DNA from 2 places in the Lacimicrobium alkaliphilum genome. Region 1 is predicted to be linked to the other one. Evidence: predicted binding sites of a transcription regulator. Region 1 holds the regulator's gene; the other holds the start of a gene.
The links. Region 1 encodes LexA, which represses DNA repair genes until DNA is damaged. Its sites were predicted from a motif close to TACTGTATNNNNATACAGTA; they were not measured.

Region 1 (3,426 bases):
GCCAGTCGGGTACCTGATTATCCAGATATTGATTCAGGGATATGGGCTCACCGAAACTCAAAAAGCCATGACCATAGTTTTTCAGTTTCTTAATTGCCGAGAAAACCTGCAAAAAAGACTCCTTTTGCTTCTTCTTGCCCTTGAGTTCGTTCAGATAACTACCCAGCTCCATCACATTCTCATAACCCAGGTACACCGGCACAATACTGACCGGGCGTTTTACGCCTTTAAGCATGGCCTGCAGGGTCATCGCCAGCATGCCTGTTTTGGGTGGTAACAGGCGCCCGGTGCGGCTGCGCCCCCCCTCAGGATAATATTTCACCGGATATCCCCGCTCAAAAAGCAGTTCAAGATATTCCCTGAATACGGCGGTATAGAGCTTATTACCGGCAAAGCTGCGGCGCAGGAAAAATGCTCCCCCGCGTCTGAAGATGCCTCCTACAGGCCAGAAGTTAAGGTTAATGCCTGCGGCGATATGAGGAGTGGCCAATCCTTCGTGGTAAATGACATAGGTCAGCAAAAGATAATCCATATGACTGCGGTGACAGGGAACATAAATGATCTCATGGCCTTTTTGTGCCAGCTCGCGCACTTTGGCTGCATGACTGACTTCGATACCGTTATAGATCTTATTCCAGACCCGGGTCAGCAGCCTGTCACCAAAGCGAATAATCCCTTCGCGATAATCGGCCGCGATTTCCTTTAAATATCCGGCTGCTCTGTCTCTGGCTTGCTGCGGGGAGAGTTTTTTACTCTGTTGCTCTTCGGCAATAGCCTGTTTGACAGCTTTGGCTCCCAGCACTGCATTCCGTAACTGGTGTTTGTCTATACTGGTGGGACCCGTCATGGATTGTATTTTTCGGTAAAAGTGAGTCCTTGCTACCCGTATAAGCTTATGCGCTATAGAGGAAGGGCCCCCTGTCTCCTGTACCACTCGTTGCGAGGAAACCGCCCGGCTGAAGCAGACAAAATTATCGCGGCCGAGAAACAGCACAATAAATAACTTGCGTAGCCAGCTTGGTGAGGCCCTGTCGGCAAGCAAATCTGACCAGCCCGGCTTGGATTTTTCCGGAGCCCTTCCCCAGAACACCGATACCGGCAGAATCTGCACATCCATCTCAGCATGGGCCTGTTGCAATGCGAGTATGCGCTCGAATTGCTGATGCACATCTGTGCTGCGAACCCGACGACTGATTAATCCCTGAGGTTGTTCGAGATAAAGGCAAGCCGGGCTTGTTTCAGCTCCAAGTCGAATATCCTCTGTCGGATCCGGCAAACCTGACTGTCTGCTTGCCTGTTGCAGTGCGAGCAGATCTGTGGCCGAGTGCGTGTGTAGCAGATAAATGATGGGCTTATGGGGATCGATCCCCAATTCCTCAAACAGATTGGCTGGAATGACTTTTGTTGATACCAGCAATCTGGTGGGCAGGCTGATCATGGTCAGCAGTAACCTTTGCAACCAGTGCATCAGGGTAATTCCTCTGGGAAAATCAATGGGCATAAAATTGGCGAAAGCATAGCATGCCGGTAAAAACTTGTCCCAGGCGGGATACACCAGACTTGCACAGACAAAATAACTGGATATACTGACAGTTAAACTGTATGGAAAAACAGGCTTATGCGCGCATTAACACCCAGACAAGAAGAAGTACTGCAGCTTATTAAAGACACCATGGTGCATACCGGGATGCCGCCAACCCGGGCGGAAATCGCCAGAACACTGGGGTTTCGCTCTGCCAATGCGGCCGAGGAGCATTTAAAAGCCCTTGCCCGCAAGGGTGTGATAGAAATATTGCCGGGCACATCCCGGGGCATCCGTCTGAATATGCCCCTGGATGAGCAGATAGCAGACGAAGGTCTGCCTCTGATTGGCCGGGTCGCAGCCGGTGAGCCGATTCTGGCGCAGGAAAATATTGAAACCCATTATCAGGTAGCGCCAGAGCTGTTTAAGCCAAGGGCAGATTATTTGTTGCGGGTGCAGGGCATGAGTATGAAAGACATCGGTATCCTCGATGGTGACTTGCTTGCCGTGCACAAGACACTGGATGTGCACAATGGCCAGGTAGTGGTAGCCAGGGTGGACGATGAGGTCACCGTCAAGCGTCTTGAACGCCGTGGTCGCAGCGAAATTTTACTGCATGCAGAGAATCAGGATTTTGCGCCGATCAAAGTTGATTTGGCCTCTCAACCCTTCACTATTGAGGGAATTGGGGTAGGGATAATCCGCAACGCCGACTGGTTGTAAATCACGCATTTATAGCCCTTTGTTGGTGCAGTTTCCTTTCATGCAGTGCTTTGTATCAAGTCTTATCATCAAATATTAAGCAAATTAATAAGTTAGCCCTCAGGGGCTAACACATCTGTATCGCCTAAATGTTGAGCGGTTGATTGACTCAGGTGCAGAAAAGGCTGGACTCGACCCCCCTGGTTGAGTAATTCTTATACACCGCAACAAAATTATAACAATGACATGACATCATTTTTATATTTGGTGCTTTGTCACTGCCCGATGCAACCACATTAGGTTGCGTTGGGCTGAGTTCATTTCTGACAGAGGAGACGTCACGTGGGCAAAGGTGTCTTGACCGCGATCTGTGCGACTTTAGTGAGCAGTGTCGCTGTCGCTGAACGTTCCGATATAAACCTCAGACAAGGGGTTACGGACATCAGCGAGCAGGTATATGGCCTGCATATGACGATTTTTTATATCTGTGTGATTATCGGCGTGCTGGTCTTCGGAGCCATGTTGTATGCGATGATCTTTCATCGTAAATCCAAAGGTGCCAAACCTGCCAACTTTCACGAGAGCGTTAAAGTTGAGGTGGCCTGGACTATAGTGCCATTCCTGATTCTTGTGGGTATGGCGGTGCCGGCAGCCAAAACACTGATTGCCATGGAGGATACCACGGAAGCTGATGTGACAGTGCTGGTGACCGGCTCTCAATGGAAATGGCATTACAAGTATATGGATCATGAAGTCGACTTCTATTCTCTGATGGCGACGCAGCAGGAACAGATCGCCAATAAATTTGATAAAGGCGAGAATTATCTGCTTGAAGTGGACAAACCTCTGGTTATTCCCACGGGCCAGAAAGTGCGATTCCTGATTACCTCTGATGACGTGATTCACTCCTGGTGGGTACCGGATTTTGCGGTCAAAAAAGACGCCAATCCGGGCTTTATCAACGAAGCCTGGACCCGGGTCAATGAGCCGGGCATCTATCGGGGGCAGTGTGCCGAGTTGTGTGGTAAAGACCACGGCTTTATGCCGGTAGTGGTGGTGGCCAAAGAGCCTGCGGAATATCAGAGCTGGTTGGCAGAGCAGGAAGCCAAACAACTCAAGGCTAAAGAGGAAGAGCAGAAGTTGCTGGCCATGAACATGGAGATGGACGAGCTGATGGACGTGGGCAAACAGGTTTATCAGTC
Region 2 (3,426 bases), 420 kb from region 1:
AGTGGGGATGCTGGCCACGGTGGGCATTACCATGGCTATAGATGCTTACGGACCGGTGGCAGATAACGCCGGTGGCATCGCAGAAATGGGCGGTCTGGGTAAAGAAACCCGTGACATTACCGATTCGCTGGATGAGCTGGGTAATACCACTGCGGCCATAGGTAAAGGCTTTGCCATTGGTGCGGCGGCGCTGGCGGCACTGGCCATTATCGCCGCTTTTGTGGAAACCATGACATTGAAATACCCTAACTTCACACTGCATCTGGGCGATCCTATGGTGCTGACGGGGTTGTTTATTGGTGGTGTGCTGCCCTTTCTGATCGCCTCTATTACCATGACGGCAGTGGGCGATGCCGCTTTCGAGATGATTCAGGAAATCCGTCGTCAGTTTAAGGAAATTGCCGGTTTGATGGAGGGCACTGCAGAACCGGACACGGCCCGCTGTGTGGATATTGCCACCAAGGCAGCGTTGAAGAAAATGATCCTGCCCGGGGTACTGGCGGTGGCCGTACCGCCATTGGTGGGCTTTATTATTGGCCCCCATGCACTGGGCGGCATGCTGGGTGGCGCCCTGCTCGGCTGTGTGCTGCTGGCACTGATGATGGCGAACTCAGGCGGGGCCTGGGATAATGCCAAGAAGCATGTGGAAAAAGGTAACTTTGGTGGTAAAGGCTCCGATGTTCATGCCGCCACTGTGGTGGGTGACACTGTAGGTGACCCCTTCAAAGATACCTCTGGCCCGTCCATGAACATTCTGATCAATGTGATGGCCATTGTCAGCCTGGTGATTGCACCGCTGTTGTAATCATCACAGGAAAAGCAATATTCACCACAGAGGCACGGAGGACACAAAGAAGTTAAAGGGGTTAAACCCTTGATACCTCTGTGTTCTCTGTGGTCATGTAGGGTCCAATTTATTGGACTGTTTCAGGATAGTTGTTGAATGAATTCGACCCCTTTATCAAAGATGGTCAAATTCGATCTCGCAAAGGCGCAAAGACGCAGAGAACTTGGCCTTGTAAGCTCCTTGCGTCTCAGCGAAAGATAGTTATTAGTTCGTGATTTTAGTGGTCGAAGGCTTTTTACCACGAACCACACGAAAAACACGAACAGGAAATGTAACCCCAGAGACAAAGAGGTTTTAATGCTGTAGTTTCCTTTTACCCCTCTGTGTTCTCTGTGCCTCTGTGGTTATTCTTAGTCTTTCCCAAAGATTCAGGTTTTGATAACTTTTTACCCGGCGTGCTGCTTAAGTAGTTTAACCATCTCAGGTTCATTATTCAGTTTGGCCAGATCGATCAGGTAGCCCACTTCCAGCTCGTTCAGGGTTTTATCACCCAGCGCCTGTTTCAGGCTGTCCAGATTGCCATTGACGATAATGGTTTTCAGGCCCGACATTTCGCCAATGCCTTCAATTTTGCTCGATGAATTTGACATCTTTACGTTCTCCTATCAATAGAATGGCAATAACAGCAAATGATCCGAAAGAAAGCTGATCAGATTTTCCCGTTGCTGGCGGTATCTTTTAACTTGGTGGTTAACAGCCCCTCTTTAAAGGGTAGCTTGTATGTGGATATAAAAACACGCCAATAACTGTTTATTTATACAGTTATCATGTTATGCTGACATGACTTTCCAACACAGGAGATTGTTATGGCGATCATCGTACGCTATGTGGTTGAACACAAAGGGGTAGAGAAGCTGGTGACAACAGACAAGAAAGAAGCGGATCAATACGACAGGATGCTGGATGTGGCCGATAACCTGGCCGATTATATCCAGGCCAAAGGGCTGAATATTGATGATGCCCTGCTCGAAGAGTTGTCTATCCTGCTGTCACAGAATAAAGACAAGGTAGCAAAACTGTTTAAAGGCACCGATGCCCAAAGCTTGCTGGAACAGGAAAAGGCTGAAGTCGTTAAGCTGGAAAAAAAGCAGGCTTAGTCAGAGTTGAATTGCTGTAGCCAGACTTACTCGAAAAGTTTCTATTATGTGTCATCATTGAGGTAGTCAGGGTAAAGGTTCCTGCTCTCTGGAGATGAGTGGGAGTCTTTTATAAAAGCACTGCTTTTTAGAATAAACCTGCCGTGCTAAAGTCTCTGAAAGAATCAATAACAGGGAAATGTTGTGCCTTCCAATAAAAAACACTCCTGTGGTCGACCTCCGGTGGCTGTCCTTTTTTTCCAGTCCAATGTAGCTATTTGTTTTCTTGTACCTGTGCTCTTGTTGCTATGCACTAAAGCATTTGCTGATGACATTGATCGTGCTAATGAAGCACTGACTTACATAGAGACTAACCTCACTGGGGACAGTTACATTGAACCGTTGGATATTACTGCTTTGGAGCAACACCTGGGCGCTTTGAGCCTGGTGCTTGAAAACTATCAACTTGATGGTGACGACGGAAGGTTAGTCAGATACAACCGGATTCAGGCTATCGAGTGGTTAAATTTTCACCGGCTTCACACCGACAAAATAGTGGACATTGCTCAGGTTGAGATGGCGATAAGGGATACAAATATTCTGGTGCAACAGATCCCATACAGAGAGGCGTCCTCGCTACAGTATGGGGCCGGATTGATGGCAATGCATTTGCTGGAATCTACTGATATGGCATATGAGTTCTGGCGTGAATGTGCAGGCCTTCAGCACGCTGGTTGCATGAATATTCTGGCTAGCGGCCATTTTACCGGAGAGAATGGAATTCCTGTTGATTTTGAGCAAGCAGTGCTTTGGCATCAGGGGGTTTATAATACCGGGACAGATTTTAGATGTGCAGGCTTCTATTCAGCTAATCAATTGGCTCAGTTAAGTTTTCACTTTCCTCAATATGACACTGGTGGCACCTGGCAAGAGTGGTCGGAAAAAAGTGATGCTTTGATGAAGCAAGTAAGAGAAAGAGCGGGTGAGCAGGTTCATTGTCTGCGTTGGAATCAGGATACCATTATTGCTGTAATGAACTTTGCAACAGAAGGAGAGTTAGATCATCAGCGTCTCGACGAGGCTCTGTCAATGATCGAGGATAAAGCTCTCTTTGAAGCGACATTGATGTTAAAAAATGGTGCTGATTTGTCTCAGGCTCCAAACGTTTTAGATGCTATTGAGTATGATTTTGAACGTTGCTATATAGCTTTGCAACTGACGCTATTTGCGAAGTACAGTGGATTGCTACAGCAAAAAGCAATGTTGGAGGATTACCTGCGCTCAACAGGTCAATGTACTTGGGGTAGTGCTCTTATCGATAAATTACAGACTGCTGGCCGATGGTAATAAATCGGAGTTGCTAAACCTGTCAATTAAGGGCTGAGTAGGTAGCGCTGAATAATCTCAGGCTCAGGGCTCTGATCGAGGATAACTTCAGACTCCAGTACACCGCCACAGGCCATAATCATCCGCGCCGAGGCGGTGTTGTGCCGATAACAATGA

Region 2: the regulator LexA is predicted to act here: its motif matches at 1,592-1,611, upstream of AT746_RS01190 (YebG family protein).

The regions. Positions count from the first base shown of each region.
Region 1 covers NZ_CP013650.1:4,193,370-4,196,795, reverse strand. The annotation lists gene plsB (glycerol-3-phosphate 1-O-acyltransferase PlsB) at 1-1,468, opposite strand, end outside; gene lexA (transcriptional repressor LexA) at 1,619-2,245, shown strand; gene coxB (cytochrome c oxidase subunit II) at 2,591-3,426, shown strand, end outside.
Region 2 covers NZ_CP013650.1:235,868-239,293, forward strand. The annotation lists gene AT746_RS01180 (sodium-translocating pyrophosphatase) at 1-805, shown strand, start outside; gene AT746_RS01185 (hypothetical protein) at 1,234-1,437, opposite strand; gene AT746_RS01190 (YebG family protein) at 1,654-1,944, shown strand; gene AT746_RS01195 (hypothetical protein) at 2,128-3,270, shown strand; gene AT746_RS01200 (GNAT family N-acetyltransferase) at 3,297-3,426, opposite strand, start outside.